DNA from 2 places in the Streptomyces sp. NPDC048331 genome. Region 2 is predicted to be linked to the other one. Evidence: predicted binding sites of a transcription regulator. Region 2 holds the regulator's gene; the other holds the start of a gene.
What was found. Region 2 encodes HspR, which represses chaperone genes until heat shock. Its sites were predicted from a motif close to TTGAGNNNNNNNNNCTCAA; they were not measured.

Region 1 (8,325 bases), on a different contig from region 2:
CGGCCCGCATCACGTCGACCAGCGGCACCGGCAGGCCCTGCCCGTGGCCGTGTTCCTGCCCGGCGAGGACCAGCAGGTTCTCGTTGTGGCGGCGCATCACGGTCGCCAGGTGGTCCAGCTTGAAGAGGGTGGCCAGCCGGTCCGGGTCCTGCTCCTTGGACTCCAGCTCCTCGATGACCGCGAGCTGGCGCTCCACCAGGCCCAGGGTCCGCAGCGACAGCGACACGGAGGTCGTCGACATGATGCGCCGGTGCTCCTCCAGCCCCGCCCGCAGCTTCGTCAGCTCCTCCTCCAGCACGTCCCGGCCGGCGGCGAGGGCCTCGCTACGGCCGATGATCCGGCGCCGGTCGGCGTCGAGCCCGGCGATCCGGGTGTGCAGGGAGACCGTCTGGTCGCGCACCGCGTTCAGGTGACGCACGACCTCGGCGAACTCGTCGTTGCGGCCCGTGAACCGCACCGGTTCCACCGAGCCCTCCGGCGTGGCCAGCCGCTCCGCGCCGCGGCGCAGGACCGACAGCGGGCGGGTCAGCGACCGCGCCACGGCGGTCGAGACGCCGACGGCGAACAGGAACAGCAGGCCCAGCAGGGCGATCACGATTTCGAGCCGGGTCACGTCGTCGTCCCGCAGCGCGGCCAGGGCGGAGGCCCGTTCGCTCGCGAGGGTGGCTTCCACGGTGCGCATCCGGTCGATGCGGGCGGTCAGCGCGGTCCCGACGGTCGCCCCGTCGGCCTTGCGGTCGGTGGGCGTCAGGGTGGGCCGGTCGGTGAGCCGCTTGAGGAAGTCGTCGGCCGTCTTGACCTCGGGGCCGGTGACGGTGGCGGCCAGGGTCTGGCGTACGTCGGGCCGCGCGGCCCGGGCGAAGTCGTCGAGGGCGGCCTGCTCCCGTACGCGCGCTCGCTGGGCGGCGGTGGTGAGTTCGTCGACCACGGCGGAGTTGGGGGACTGATCGCCGCGGGGGACGGCCAGGGCGGCGAGCAGCAGTCCGCGGGTGGCGGAGGCCTGTTCCACGGCCTGGCCCAGCGGGGCCAGCGGACGCGTGGTGGTCAGGGCGGCCTCGGCGCGCGGCGGGGTGAGCTCGGCGAGCCGGCGGCCCGGGGCGAGGAGTTCCGCGATGACTCCGGCGTAGGCCTGCTCGGCGGCGAGGGCACTGCCCTTGCCGTCGACGGCCTCGGCGCGGACGGTCCGTACGCGGGCGAGGGCCTGGGCAGTCGCCTCGTCGGCCTCGGCCTGGACCTCGGCGAGCTGCCGGTCGGTCCCGGCGACGCGCTCCTGGACGGGTCCCTTGGCGGCGCCGGGCCGGCCCTTGGCGGCGTACTCGACGACCGCGTCGCGCTCGTCACCGAGGAGGTGCGCGAGGGTGAGGGTCTGCCGGGTCGAGTCCGCGAGGGTGACCAGGCGCTGGGAGTCGTTCAGTTCCCTCGACGCGGAGACGACGGCGGGCGCGCCTGCCGCGAGGACGGTGAGGCCGGCGACGGCTACGCCGACGACCAGCCTGCGGCGCACGCGGACACGGCGTCCTGCGGGGGCCGGGCCGTCGGCGGCGGTGCCGTTCTTCCGAGACCGCTTCTTCTGCACCGGTGCTCGCAATCCTGTACGTGTGCTCTTGCTCGTCTACTCGTGTGGCCGAGGTAACGGCCGGTCAACAAGTAAACGCCCCCTGCCCCCTCGTACCGCCTCAGACCTTTGCAGCGTGCTGGGGAGAGAGCCGCACATCACCCAACCGGCCACCCGAACGAGTGAACATCACGGATGAGTTGCCGACCAACTCGGGCACCCTGTGCCGGCGCGCCTCCATGGACAGGTGGTTGAAAGATCGATACGGGCTTTGGCAGGATGCCCGCCCACACGACCGCCCGGGTGCCCCGGCCCTCGCCGACCGCCCCGGACGGTCGGTGTGCGGCACCGCGCCGGGCGCGCCCGATTTGGTACGGACCTACCGGTGTCCGCTGCCTCCCGCGCGGCAGAATGCGGGTATGCGCATCGACCTCTCGTCGGCCCCCGGCCACCAGGAACGCCCCAACGAGGACTGGGTGTCGGCCGCGATCCCCGCTGCGGGCGGCGGCGTCGTGGTGGTCCTGGACGGGGTCACGCCGCCGCGCGGCGACGACGGGTGCGTGCACGGAGTGCCCTGGTTCGTAGCGCGTCTCGGCGGCCGACTGACCGAACTGTCCGGATCGCGGCGGGACATGCCGCTCGATCAGGTTCTGGCCGAGTCCGTCCGCGCCACGGCCGACACCCACCGCGACACCTGTGACCTTTCTCACGTACGGACCCCGCAGGCGACGGTCGTCATGCTCCGCTGGGACGCGGAGGACGTGGAGCACCTCGTCCTCTCGGACTCCGTACTGCTCCTGCAGGCGCCCGGCGGCGAGGTGACGGCCGTGCTCGACGACCGGCTGGACCGGATCCCGCGGGAGGTGTTGGGCTCGGTGGCCGCCACGGACGCCCTGCGCAACGCGGAGGGCGGCTTCTTCACCGCGGCCGCCGACCCGGCGGTGGCGGCCCGGGCTCTGACCGGGCGCACCCCGCGCGGGCGCGTGCGGGCGGTGGCCGCGCTCACGGACGGGGCGAGCCGGTGGACGGACACCTTCGGGCAGGGCGACTGGGCCGACTGCCTGGCGGTGCTGCGGAAGGAGGGGGCGCAGGGCCTGATCGGCCGGGTGCGCGCCGTCGAGTCCGATCCGGCCCGCCCGCCGGGCCGGTACAAGCGGCACGACGACGCGTCGGCGGTCTACGCGGAGCTCTGAGCGGGCCCACCCGAGTTCCGCGGCGAAGCGCCCTACTCCCCGCCCGCGTTCAGCTGGTTCAGCAGCCGGGCCAGTTCCGCGACCTCGCCGCGGTCCCAGTCGGCGAGCTTGCGCATGTACTGCTCGCGCCGCGCCCCCCGGACCCGCAGGAACCGTTCCCGGCCCTCCTCGGTGAGGCCGACCAGGGAGGCCCGGCCGTCGGCGGGGTCCGGCTCGCGGGCCACCAGGCCGAGCACCTCCAGGGCCCGCAGCTGTCGGCTCATGGTGGCCTTGCCGACCCCGAAGTAGGCGGCGAGTTCGGTGGCCCGCTGCCGTCCGGCCGCTTCCAGGCGTACGAGGAGCCCGTACGCGGCCGGCTCCAGTTCGGGGTGGAGCTCGCGGGCCATCTCCCCCGAGGAGGCGCGGGCCCGTCGGAGGAAGACGGACAGCTCCCGCTCCAGGGCAAGGAACTCCTGGTCTTCACTCCCGTGCACGTCCCGCTCCTTCGATGATGTCCGGCACCCCGGTGGGTGCGGGGGCCAGTATTTCGCAGCGGGTGTGCCGACGGCCCGGTACCCCGCCGGAGCGGGCCACCGGGCCGTGTGCGTGCGTCAGGCGGCCGCGACGACCGGGGCCTCCGCCCGCGCCAGGGCCAGTTCCAGTACCTGGCGCACGTCCGTCACCGGGTGCACCTCCAGCGTCTCCAGCACCTCCGCCGGGACGTCGTCCAGGTCGGCCTCGTTGCGCTTGGGGATGATGACGGTGGTCAGTCCGGCCCGGTGCGCGGCGAGCAGCTTCTGCTTCACCCCGCCGATGGGCAGGACGCGTCCGGTCAGCGAGACCTCGCCGGTCATGGCCACGTCGGTGCGCACCTGCCGACCGGAGAGCAGCGAGGCGAGGGCGGTGGTCATGGTGATGCCCGCGCTCGGGCCGTCCTTGGGCACGGCGCCCGCCGGGAAGTGGATGTGCACGCCCCGGTCCTTCAGGTCGGCGACCGGGAGCTCCAGTTCCGCGCCGTGGGAGCGCAGGAAGCTCAGGGCGATCTGCGCCGATTCCTTCATGACGTCGCCGAGCTGGCCGGTGAGGGTGAGCCCGGCCGCGCCCGTCTCCGGGTCGGCCAGCGAGGCCTCCACGAACAGCACGTCGCCGCCCGCGCCGGTCACGGCCAGGCCGGTGGCGACGCCGGGGACGGCGGTGCGCCGCTCGGCGGGGTCCTGGGCGGACTCCGGTACGTGGTGGGGGCGCCCGATCAGGGCCCGCAGGTCGTCGGCGCCGATGTTCAGGGGCAGTTCCCGCTCCCCCAGCTCGTGCTGGGAGGCGACCTTGCGCAGCAGGCGGGCGAGGGAGCGCTCCAGGGTGCGGACGCCCGCCTCGCGGGTGTACTCCCCGGCGAGCTTGCGCAGGGCGTCCTCCTCCAGGACCACCTCGTCGGAGCCCAGCCCCGCGCGCTCCAGCTGGCGCGGAAGCAGGTGGTCGCGGGCGATGACGACCTTCTCGTCCTCGGTGTACCCGTCGAGCCGGACGAGCTCCATGCGGTCGGCCAGGGCCTCGGGGATGGCTTCGAGGACGTTGGCGGTGGCCAGGAAGACGACGTCGCTGAGGTCCAGTTCCACCTCCAGGTAGTGGTCGCGGAAGGTGTGGTTCTGCGCCGGGTCGAGGACCTCCAGCAGGGCGGCGGCCGGGTCGCCCCGGAAGTCGGAGCCCACCTTGTCGATCTCGTCGAGGAGCACCACCGGGTTCATCGACCCGGCCTCCTTGATCGCCCGGACGATCCGGCCGGGGAGGGCGCCGACGTAGGTCCGGCGGTGGCCGCGGATCTCGGCCTCGTCGCGGACGCCGCCGAGGGCGACCCGGACGAACTTGCGGCCCATGGCGTGCGCCACGCTTTCCCCGAGCGAGGTCTTTCCGACGCCGGGCGGGCCGACGAGGGCCAGTACGGCGCCGCCGCGGCGGCCGCCGATGACGCCCATGCCGCGCTCGCCGCGCCGCTTGCGGACGGCGAGGTACTCGGTGATGCGGTCCTTCACGTCGCCGAGGCCCGCGTGTTCGGCGTCGAGGACGGCCCGGGCGCCCCGGATGTCGTACTCGTCCTCGGTGCGCTCGTTCCAGGGCAGTTCCAGCACGGTGTCCAGCCAGGTCCGGATCCAGGATCCCTCAGGGCTCTGGTCGCTGGACCGTTCCAGCTTCTCGACCTCCTTGAGGGCGGCCTCCCGCACCTTCTCGGGGAGGTCGGCGGCCTCGACGCGGGCGCGGTAGTCGTCGGACTCCTCGCCGTCCTGCTCGCCGTTGAGCTCGCGCAGTTCCTTGCGTACGGCCTCCAGCTGTCGCCGGAGCAGGAACTCGCGCTGCTGCTTGTCGACGCCGTCCTGGACGTCCTTGGCGATGGACTCGGCGACGTCCTGCTCGGCGAGGTGGTCGCTGAGCGCCTTGACGGCGAGCTTGAGGCGGGCGACCGGGTCGGCGGTCTCCAGCAGTTCGACCTTCTGCTCGACCGTCAGGAAGGGCGAGTAGCCGGAGTTGTCGGCGAGCGCGGACACGCCTTCGATCTGCTGGACCCGGTCCACGACCTGCCAGGCGCCGCGCTTCTTGAGCCAGCTGGTGGCGAGCGCCTTGTACTCCTTGACGAGTTCGGTGACCGCCCCGGGCAGCGGATCGGGCAGCGCCTCGTCGACGGTCTCGCCCTCGACCCAGAGCGCGGCCCCGGGGCCGGTGGTCCCGGCCCCGATGCGGACCCGGCCGAGGCCGCGGATGAGCGCTCCGGGGTCCCCGCCGGAGAGTCGGCCGACCTGTTCGACGGTGCCGAGCACTCCGGTGCCGGCGTACGTGCCGTCGATGCGCGGCACGAGCAGGACCCGGGGCTTGCCGCTGCCGCTCTTGCCGGCGGCGGCCTGCGCGGCCTCCACGGCGGCGCGTACCTCGGCGTCGGACAGGTCGAGCGGTACGACCATTCCGGGCAGCACGACCTCGTCGTCGAGCGGCAGCACGGGCAGGGTGAGTGTGACGGACGTCGAAGCCATGATCTTCCCTCCGGCAGTGAAGTTGAGCTATGCCGACTCAATGCATGTGCGCCTCCCGATGTTCCCCACGCCCCGTTCGCCCGGGGCGAACGCGTCCGGGAAGACGTCGCGAACGACGCCGAGCGTCCGGAGCGGCGGCCTTCCTCGCTACGGTTCCGACTCGTGACCGATGCCACCCACCGCACCGCCGCGGACGACGCACTGCTGGAGAAGCTGCACGCACGCGCCTGGGGCGAGGGAGGCACGATCCCCTCCCGCGGCGGCGGCCTCCCCGACACGCCCTTCCCGCCTGTGACGTTCGCCGAGGTCGAGCACGCGGAGCAGAAGCTCGGCCATCGACTGCCCGGGTTGCTCCGACGCGTCTACACCGAGATCGGGGACGGAGGATTCGGTCCGGACGGCGGCCTCGCCTCACTGATACCGCGCGGCGTTCCGCACGGGCACGTGCAGGAGTGGCCCTGTGCGACCGCCGTCCATGACCGGCGGCCCGGATGGGGCCCGCCGGCCTCGTGGTTCTTCCTGACGGGCGGCGGCTGCAGCATGGAGTGGTACGTCTCCCTGCGAGCGGTCGACAGTCCGGTGCTGCTGTGGGACGCCGACGGCTGGATTCCCGAACAGGGCCAGAGCCCGCACGACGGCCTGCGCTACGCGGCACCGTCCCTGCGTGGATGGCTGTGGACCTGGGCGGACGGAGGGGACGTGTGGGACGAGGCGTTGATACAGATCGCGAGGGACGTCAGCACGTGATCATGACGCGTCCGGCGGTCCCCACGGGCCGGGGGAAGCGCGGCGTGGTCCGCACGGAACGCCCTCCTTCCGGGTCGCGTCAGAGTGCCGACAGGTGGATGTCGCCCGAGGTGGTCTTCACCGAGATGTGGGAGGGGGCGGAGGCGTCGTCGGGAAGGGTGATGTCGCGGTCGCCGGAGTCGGTGGAGACCTTGGTCCGGTACGGACCCTGGGGGGCCTTCAGGGTGACGTCGCCCGAGGAGGTCGCGACGAGCACCGACGACGGGGCCTTCGCGAAGTCCAGTCGTGCGTCGCCCGAGGTGGAGCGGGCCTCGGCGCTCGGGCCGGACAGCCCGGTGGCGGTGATCTCGCCCGAGGAGGTGCGGACCTTCAGCGGGCCGCCGATCCGCTCGGCCGTGACGTCGCCGGAGTCGGCCTCCATCGCCGCCCCCGCCACACCCGTCACCGTGATGTCGCCGCTGGAGCTCTCCAGGTCCACCGTGGCCGTGGCCGGGACCTCCAGCCGGTAGTCGACGCGGCATTCCTCCGCGCAGCTCTTGCTGAAGGTCAGGACGCCGCCGGTGACCTGCTGACCGGTCTCCGGGACGGTGTCCCCGCGGTAGCGGACGACGCGGCGGATCGTGGCCCCGGGGCCGGTCCCGGGGGTGACCTCGATCGAGCCGGAGCGGACCCCCGTCAGCTTCACCGCCGTGACCGCCTCGGTGACCGTGGCATCGGCGGTCGCCGTCTTGTAGGCGCCGTCCACGATGCTGCCCGAGAAGGAGCACCCGGCCAGGAGGAGGCCGGCGCCGAGGGCGAGGATCGCGGTGCGGGCCGTGCGGGCGGAGGCGGTGTGAGTGGTCATGGCCCGAGTCTGGCCCGGGAGCCTGCCCGGGCCGATGGTGCACGTACCCGGACCTCAGGTGGGGCTAACCCCCCGTCCCCCGCTCCCCCGCGCTACAGGTCGGTGGTCACGGGGAGTTCCGAGGGCAGGCCCCACTCGCTCCAGGAGCCGTCGTACACCGCGATCTCCTCGTACCCGGCGAGTTCGGCGCCGAGGGCCAGGACGCACGCGGTCACCCCGGAGCCGCAGCTGAGAAGGAGCCGTTCCCGTTCCCCCGTCAGGGCCCGGAAGGTCGCGCGCAGTTCCCCGGCGGGCCGCATCAGCCCGTCCCGGTCCTGGAGTTCGGCGAAGGGCAGGTTGACCGCGCCGGGCATGTGGCCGCCGCGCAGGCCCGGTCGGGGTTCGGGGGCGGTGCCGGCGAAGCGTTCGCGGGTGCGGGCGTCGAGGACGGCCGCCGCAGGGTCGGTCAGGGCCCGAGCGACGGTGACGCTGTCGACCAGCAGCCCGGCCCGGGGCCGGACGGTGAAGGAGCCACGCGGGCCCCCGTACGCGGGGGCGGTGGCTTCGACGGGCAGTCCGGCGGCGGTCCAGGCGGGCAGTCCCCCGTCGAGGACGGCGGCCCGGTCGAAGCCCATGGCGCGCAGCATCCACCAGGCGCGGGCGCTGGAGTAGATGCCGGCGCCGTCGTAGACCACGACGGTGTCCGAGTCCTCGACGCCGAGGGCGCGCATGGCCTCGGTGAATTCCGGCGCCCCGGGCATGGTGTGCGGGGCGGGCGCGGTGTGGTCGGACAGGTCCCCGTCGAGGTCGAAGGGGCGGGCGCCCGGGATCCGGTGGGCGGTGGCGCGGTGGGCGCCGACGGAGGCGTCGAAGAGGACCAGGCCGGGCGCGCCCAGCCGGCGGGCGAGCCAGTCGCCCCCGACGAGCGGTCCGGGCAGGTCCTCGGGCAAGGCTTCGTTCAGGGCTTCGAACGGCGTGTTCTGGGGTGTGGTCATGCGGGACGGCACCTCC
Region 2 (8,325 bases):
TGAAGCAGTTCGCCAACGGCCACGGCGTGGACCTCTCCAAGGACAAGATGGCGCTCCAGCGCCTGCGCGAGGCCGCCGAGAAGGCGAAGATCGAGCTGTCCTCCTCCACGGAGACCACGATCAACCTGCCCTACATCACGGCTTCCGCCGAGGGCCCGCTGCACCTGGACGAGAAGCTCACGCGCGCCCAGTTCCAGCAGCTGACCGCAGACCTGCTCGACCGCTGCAAGACCCCGTTCCACAACGTCATCAAGGACGCCGGCATCGCGCTGTCCGAGATCGACCACGTGGTCCTGGTCGGCGGCTCCACCCGTATGCCGGCCGTCGCCGAGCTCGTCAAGGAGCTCACCGGCGGTCAGGACGCCAACAAGGGCGTCAACCCGGACGAGGTCGTCGCCATCGGCGCCACCCTCCAGGCCGGTGTGCTCAAGGGTGAGGTCAAGGACGTCCTGCTCCTCGACGTGACCCCGCTGTCCCTCGGTATCGAGACCAAGGGCGGCATCATGACCAAGCTGATCGAGCGCAACACCACGATCCCGACGAAGCGCTCCGAGATCTTCACGACGGCCGAGGACAACCAGCCGTCCGTGCAGATCCAGGTCTACCAGGGCGAGCGCGAGATCGCGGCGTACAACAAGAAGCTCGGCATGTTCGAGCTGACGGGCCTGCCCCCGGCCCCGCGTGGCGTCCCGCAGATCGAGGTCTCCTTCGACATCGACGCGAACGGCATCATGCACGTCACGGCCAAGGACCTCGGCACGGGCAAGGAGCAGAAGATGACCGTCACCGGCGGCTCCTCGCTCGGCAAGGACGAGGTCGACCGCATGCGCCAGGAGGCGGAGCAGTACGCGGACGAGGACCTGCGTCGCAAGGAGGCGGCCGAGTCCCGCAACCAGGGCGAGCAGCTCGTCTACCAGACGGAGAAGTTCGTCAAGGACAACGAGGACAAGGTCCCGGCCGACGTCAAGACCGAGGTCGAGTCCGCCGTCTCCGAGCTGAAGGAATCGCTCAAGGGCGAGGACACGGCCGAGATCCGCACCGCGACGGAGAAGCTCGCCGCGGTCAGCCAGAAGCTCGGCCAGGCCATCTACGCCGACGCGCAGGCCGCCCAGGCGGCCGGTGGCGCCGGTGACGCGGGCCAGGCCAAGGCCGACGACGACGTCGTCGACGCCGAGATCGTCGACGACGAGAAGCCGAAGGGCGGCGCTGCCTGATGTCGGAGGAGACCCCGGGTTTCGACGAGAAGCCCGAAGTCCCCGACGCCGGTCAGAACGACGCCGAGCCGAAGGCCGCCGACTCCGCCAAGGAGGAGGCGGCGGCCCCGGCCGGGGACGCAAGCCAGGACGTGGCGCTGCTGGCGCAGCTGGACCAGGCCCGTACCGCGCTCTCCGAGCGCACCGCGGACCTCCAGCGGCTCCAGGCCGAGTACCAGAACTACCGCCGCCGGGTGGAGCGGGACCGGATCACCGTCAAGGAGATCGCGGTCGCGTCCCTCCTGACGGAACTGCTCCCGACCCTGGACGACATCGGCCGGGCGCGGGAACATGGCGAGCTGGTCGGTGGCTTCAAGTCGGTGGCCGAATCGCTGGAGACCGTCGCCGCCAAGATGGGCCTGCAGCAGTTCGGCAAGGAGGGCGAGCCCTTCGACCCGACGATCCACGAGGCCCTGATGCACTCGTACGCGCCGGACATCACGGAGGACACCTGCGTGGCGATCCTCCAGCCGGGGTACCGCATCGGCGAGCGCACGATCCGTCCCGCACGGGTCGCGGTGGCCGAGCCCCAGCCGGGGGCGGCCCCCAAGTCCGAGTCCGCGGAGGGCGAAGCGCCGGACGGCTTGGACGCGGATGCCCCCGACAAGGGCTGATGCACCACACGGAGAAGCACGGGAGGAGGGACACCGGGGATGAGCACGAAGGACTTCGTCGAGAAGGACTACTACAAGGTCCTCGGTGTCCCGAAGGACGCCACCGAGGCCGAGATCAAGAAGGCGTACCGGAAGCTCGCCCGCGAGTACCACCCGGACGCCAACAAGGGCGACGCCTCCGCCGAGGAGCGCTTCAAGGAGATCTCCGAGGCGAACGACATCCTCGGCGACGCCAAGAAGCGCAAGGAGTACGACGAGGCGCGCGCCCTGTTCGGCAACGGTGGCTTCCGCCCCGGGCCGGGCGGCGGCGGCTCGTTCAACTTCGACCTCGGTGACCTCTTCGGGGGTCAGCAGCAGGGCGCCGGCCAGGCCGGCGGCTTCGGCGGCGGCCTGGGTGACGTCTTCGGCGGCCTCTTCAACCGCGGCGCCGGCCCCGGTACGGGCACCCGTACCCAGCCGCGCCGGGGCCAGGACATCGAGTCCGAGGTCACCCTCTCCTTCACGGAGGCGGTGGACGGGGCCACGGTCCCGCTCCGCATGTCCTCCCAGGCTCCCTGCAAGGCCTGTTCGGGCACCGGCGACAAGAACGGCACCCCCCGGGTGTGCCCGACCTGTGTCGGCACCGGCCAGGTCTCGCGGGGCAGCGGCGGCGGCTTCTCGCTGACCGACCCCTGCGCCGACTGCAAGGGCCGCGGCCTGATCGCGGAGACCCCGTGCGAGGTCTGCAAGGGCAGCGGGCGGGCCCGTAGCTCCCGCACCATGCAGGTCAGGATCCCGGCGGGCGTCTCCGACGGCCAGCGGATCCGGCTGCGCGGCAAGGGGGCGCCGGGCGAGCGCGGCGGTCCCGGCGGTGACCTCTACGTGGTCGTGCACGTCGGCTCCCACCCGGTGTTCGGCCGCAAGGACGACAACCTGACGGTGACCGTGCCCGTGACGTTCGCGGAGGCGGCGCTGGGGGCCGACATCAAGGTTCCGACCTTGAACGGCCCGTCGGTGACGCTGAAGCTGCCACCGGGCACCCCCAACGGGCGCACCATGCGGGCCCGCGGCAAGGGAGCGGTCCGCAAGGACGGCACCCGCGGCGACCTGCTGGTCACGGTGGAGGTCGCGGTCCCGACCGAGCTGTCCGACAAGGCCCGTGAGGCCCTGGAGATGTACCGCGAGGCGACGGAGTCGCAGGACCCGCGCTCCGCGCTGTTCGAGTCCGCGAAGGGAGCATGACATGGACGGCCGCCGACGACAGTCCTCCCGTCTGGGAAGTGGTGCCTACCAACTCACCGACGAGACCCCGGTCTACGTGATCTCGGTGGCCGCCCAGCTCTCCGGTCTGCATCCGCAGACCCTCCGCCAGTACGACCGTCTCGGCCTGGTCTCCCCGGACCGTACGGCCGGACGCGGCCGGCGCTACTCGGCCCGTGACATCGAACTGCTCCGTACGGTGCAGGCGTTGTCGCAGGACGAGGGCATCAACCTGGCGGGCATCAAGCGCATCATCGAACTGGAGAACCAGGTCGCCGCGCTCCAGCAGCGCGTGGCCGAGCTCGCCGCGGCCGTGGACGGGGCGGCGGCCACGCTGCAGGCCCGCGAGGCCCAGGTGCACGCCTCGTACCGGCGCGACCTGGTCCCGTACCAGCCTCCGCAGCCGGGCAGTGCGTTGGTGGTCTGGCGGCCCAGCCCCAAGCGGCCGATGGACTGACCGGCACCCCGGTCGCGCTCTCGCACACCCGCAGGCCCCGCCCCTCCCAGGGTGGGGCCTGCGGGGTTTCGGCGGAGCTCTCAGAGGCCTTCGGGATCCGGTTCGTGGTCCGGATGCCCGTCGGCGTCCTCCTCCGGGCAGGAGGGCCGGCCCAGGATGCCTGCCTGGGCGATGAGGTAGCCGAGTTGTGCGCGGCTGCCGCTGCCGAGGGTCGTGGCGAGCTTGGCGATGTGCGCCCGGCAGGTGCGGACGTTCATGCCGAGGCGGCGCGCGATGGCCTCGTCGACGTGGCCCTCGATCAGCAACTGGGCGATGGTCCGCTGCACGCCCGAGATCCCGCCGGGGGTGCTGCGGTAGGTCACTTCCTCCTGGAGCGGCACGGCCCGGTGCCACAGCTGCTCGAAGACCTTGATGAGGTAGTCGACCAGGCCCGGGTGACGCAGTTCCAGGGCGACCCGGCGGTCGTCGCTCACCGGGATGAAGGCGACCGTGCGGTCGAAGATGATCAGGCGTTCTATCAGTTCCTCGAGGGTGCGGATCTCCACCTTGCCCGTCGAGATCCGCTCCACGTACGCGAGCGTGCCCTGGCTGTGCCGCGCGGTGTGTTGGTACAGGGTCCGTATGCTGACCCCGCGGTCGATCAGCGGCTGGTCGCGTTCCAGGGCCTGGGTGAGGGCCAGGGAGGGCCGGGCGCCGCCCGGCTGGACCGTCAGCACCTCGGTATGACATTCGGCCGTCGCGAGGTTCAGGGCGGCGTTGATCTGTTCGAAGCCCTCCAGCACCGTGATGGCGTGGGTGTTGGCCGGGCTCTGTGCGCTGATGGCCAGGAAAGGCTCGAAAGTGTCGGTGAGATCTACAGCGCTGCGTCGGCGGTCCTGGATCTCGCGTTCAATCGGATGGAGCCGTTGAGCCAAAGCCACGGCCGGCGGAACCGGACGGAGCTGGTTCGCGTCATCCGGGTCGGGCTGCAGAAGAGCGAATTCAAGCAGGCAGGGGGCGTTCTGGATCTCGCCCCGGGCGATCCGGCCGGTGCTCAGCGCGGTGGCGTAGAGCCGCGTCCCCTCGGCACACATGGACGTCACAGGGTGGGGATGTGTCGCCTTTGTGTCGTTTCGCGTCAAATCTCCACCCCCCAGGGTCCTGAACATGCAAGAACATGATGCATCGTCCCTGTGGCATTGACGTGCCTGAATGAGCCATCGTCTGTCACGCGGGGGAGAGGATTCCATCAAGTGAGGACGAAGCCGACCATGTACAAGAGAATGCTTCGCTCGGTGCTTGCCATAGTTTTCTCCGCCGTTGCGGTTTTTGGGGCAGTCAGCGCCGTCGAAAGTGACGCGGGGAGCGCTAGGGACGGTCAGGGCACGAGCCTGACGAGCACGGACGACACGGGCTGGACCACGGCGCCCGCGGGTAAGTACGCGGACACCGGCTGGACCAGCCACCAGCTGGGCGGAAACGGCGGCGATACGGGTTGGACCGACGCCCCTGTGACGGTGTCCGCGTGACCCCCGACGATCGCGGCTTCCGCCGCGAGATGGCCTCGGCCTACCGGTCGGGTTGGCAGTTCATCGATCTCGCCACGGCCATCCCCCACCCGGGCGACTCGTTGATGGTCACCCTGTTCGGTCAACCGATCGTCGTCGTGCGCGAGGAGGACGAGGACGTACGTGCCTACCGGTGCCTGCGCCGCCCGCGGGGCGCGCCGCAGCCCGTCCGCTGCGAGGTGCGCTACGGAATGGTCTTCGTCAATCTCGATCAGCGTGACCACCAGCTCTTCGAACCCGATATCACCACCGCCACCCCCCGCAGTGCCTGACGCGATTCCCCCGTCGTTCCAGATCGCTCAGGCGCTACCCCCACACAACGGCGCCATCGTGGACCTGACCACGATGGCGCCGTTGTGATGTCCGCGTCCAGTGTTTGAATCGGACAAGATGAAGAATCAACGGCTTACGCGCGCCCCATGGCCCGGTCCAAGGTGATCTCCATGACGACCCGGTCCGGATTGGGTGACGGCGTGCGTCCGTAGCGCTCCGCGTAGCGCGCCACGGCGTCGGCGACCGACGCCTCGTCCGTGCGGATCACCGCGCGGCCCTCCAGCGTGGCCCAGCGGCGCCCTTCCATCTGGCAGACCGCGACCCGCGCGCCCCGCTGGTCCGCTTCCTGTGCCGCCAGGATGTTGCGCACCTTCTTGCTGTGCCGGTTGCTGATCACCCGGGCCAGGCCGGCCTCCGGGTCGTACGTCACCCCCACCGGCACCACGTGGGGCGTGCCGTCGGGGCGTGGCGTGGTCAGGGTGCAGACGTGCCGCTCCCGCCAGAAGGCGAGGTACTCGGGCGTCGGGTTGAGTACGTCATGAGACATGGCCCGAAGGGTACGGCCCAACGGTGTCCCCCTTTGCCTTGAGTGGAATAGACTCAACTTTGCATACGCTGACTCTGTCAGTGTTGTTGTCGGAGCTACCCCTTGGGGAGAGGAGAGGACACCGTGGACGCCGAGCTGACCAACAAGAGCCGGGACGCGCTGAACGCGGCCACCAGCAGGGCCGTCAAGGACGGCCACGCGGATCTGACCCCCGCGCACCTCCTGCTGGCCCTGCTCGCCGGCGAGGACAACGAGAACGTCATCGACCTGCTGGTCGCCACCGACGCCGACCAGGCCGCCGTACGGGCCGGAGCCGAGCGCCTGCTCGCCGCCCTGCCCAGCGTCACCGGCTCCACGGTCGCGCCCCCGCAGCCCACCCGCGAGCTGCTCGCCGTACTCGCCGAGGCGGACGCGGAGGCGGGCAAGCTCGGCGACGACTACCTCTCCACCGAACACCTCCTCATCGCCGTCGCCGCCAAGGGCGGCGCGGTCGGCGAGGTCCTTTCCACCCAGGGCGCGACGGCGAAGAAGCTGCTCGACGCCTTCGAGAACGCACGAGGAGGACGGCGGGTGACCACCCCCGATCCCGAGGGCCAGTACAAGGCCCTGGAGAAGTTCGGCACCGACTTCACGGCGGCCGCGCGTGAGGGCAAGCTCGACCCGGTCATCGGCCGTGACCAGGAGATCCGGCGCGTCGTGCAGGTGCTCTCGCGCCGTACGAAGAACAACCCCGTGCTCATCGGCGAGCCCGGCGTCGGCAAGACCGCCGTCGTCGAGGGCCTGGCCCAGCGCATCGTCAAGGGCGACGTCCCCGAGTCCCTGAAGAACAAGCGCCTCGTCTCCCTGGACCTCGGCGCCATGGTCGCCGGCGCCAAGTACCGCGGCGAGTTCGAGGAGCGACTGAAGACCGTGCTGGCGGAGATCAAGTCCAGCGACGGTCAGATCATCACCTTCATCGACGAGCTGCACACCGTCGTCGGCGCGGGCGCCGGCGGCGACTCCGCCATGGACGCGGGCAACATGCTCAAGCCCATGCTGGCCCGCGGCGAGCTGCGGATGGTCGGCGCGACCACGCTCGACGAGTACCGCGAGCGGATCGAGAAGGACCCGGCGCTGGAGCGGCGCTTCCAGCAGGTGCTGGTCGCCGAGCCGTCCGTCGAGGACACGATCGCGATCCTGCGCGGGCTCAAGGGCCGTTACGAGGCCCACCACAAGGTCGTCATCAACGACAGCGCGCTGGTGGCCGCCGCGACCCTCTCCGACCGGTACATCACCTCCCGCTTCCTCCCCGACAAGGCCATCGACCTCGTCGACGAGGCCGCGTCCCGGCTGCGCATGGAGATCGACTCCTCCCCGCTGGAGATCGACGAACTCCAGCGCTCGGTCGACCGCCTGCGGATGGAGGAGCTGGCGCTGAGGAACGAGTCCGACCCGGCCTCGCTGGAGCGCCTGGAGAAGATCCGCAAGGACCTCGCCGACAAGGAGGAGGACCTGCGGGGCCTCACCGCCCGCTGGGAGAAGGAGAAGCAGTCCCTCAACCGTGTCGGTGAGCTGAAGGAGCGCCTGGACGACCTGCGCGGGCAGGCCGAGCGCGCCCAGCGCGACGGCGACTTCGACACCGCGTCCAAGCTGCTCTACGGGGAGATCCCGACCCTGGAGCGGGAGCTGGCGGAGGCCACCGAGGAGGAGGAAGAAGCCTCGAAGACCGGATCCTCCAAGGACTCGATGGTCAAGGACGAGGTCGGCCCCGACGACATCGCCGACGTGGTGGGCGCCTGGACCGGCATCCCGGCCGGCCGCCTGCTGGAGGGGGAGACCCAGAAGCTGCTGCGCATGGAGGACGAGCTGGGCCGCCGGCTGATCGGCCAGGGCGAGGCCGTACGGGCCGTCTCGGACGCCGTGCGCCGCACCCGGGCCGGTATCGCCGACCCGGACCGTCCGACCGGCTCCTTCCTTTTCCTCGGCCCGACGGGCGTGGGCAAGACGGAGCTGGCCAAGGCGCTCGCCGACTTCCTCTTCGACGACGAGCGGGCCATGGTCCGCATCGACATGTCGGAGTACGGCGAGAAGCACAGCGTGGCCCGCCTCGTCGGCGCCCCGCCCGGTTACGTCGGCTACGAGGAGGGCGGCCAGCTCACCGAGGCCGTGCGCCGCCGCCCGTACAGCGTGGTGCTCCTGGACGAGGTGGAGAAGGCCCACCCCGAGGTCTTCGACGTCCTGCTCCAGGTCCTCGACGACGGCCGGCTCACGGACGGCCAGGGCCGGACCGTGGACTTCCGCAACGCCATCCTGATCCTGACCTCGAACCTGGGCAGCCAGTTCCTGGTGGACCCGCTGACCCCGCCCGAGCAGAAGAAGCAGCAGGTCCTGGACGTGGTGCGGGCCTCCTTCAAGC

Region 1: a site for HspR is predicted at 5,767-5,785, ahead of lon (endopeptidase La). Genes of this name have one in related genera too.

What each region holds. Positions count from the first base shown of each region.
Region 1 is NZ_JBICYT010000001.1:300,874-309,198, forward strand. It holds gene ACGFYY_RS01360 (nitrate- and nitrite sensing domain-containing protein) at 1-1,576, opposite strand, end outside; gene ACGFYY_RS01365 (protein phosphatase 2C domain-containing protein) at 1,975-2,748, shown strand; gene ACGFYY_RS01370 (MarR family winged helix-turn-helix transcriptional regulator) at 2,781-3,221, opposite strand; gene lon (endopeptidase La) at 3,339-5,744, opposite strand; gene ACGFYY_RS01380 (hypothetical protein) at 5,907-6,491, shown strand; gene ACGFYY_RS01385 (DUF4097 domain-containing protein) at 6,571-7,335, opposite strand; gene ACGFYY_RS01390 (sulfurtransferase) at 7,428-8,309, opposite strand.
Region 2 is NZ_JBICYT010000010.1:188,377-196,701, reverse strand. It holds gene dnaK (molecular chaperone DnaK) at 1-1,214, shown strand, start outside; gene grpE (nucleotide exchange factor GrpE) at 1,214-1,867, shown strand; gene dnaJ (molecular chaperone DnaJ) at 1,907-3,088, shown strand; gene ACGFYY_RS17355 (heat shock protein transcriptional repressor HspR) at 3,090-3,563, shown strand; gene ACGFYY_RS17350 (helix-turn-helix transcriptional regulator) at 3,644-4,711, opposite strand; gene ACGFYY_RS17345 ((2Fe-2S)-binding protein) at 5,101-5,382, shown strand; gene ACGFYY_RS17340 (TIGR03618 family F420-dependent PPOX class oxidoreductase) at 5,517-5,930, opposite strand; gene clpB (ATP-dependent chaperone ClpB) at 6,054-8,325, shown strand, end outside.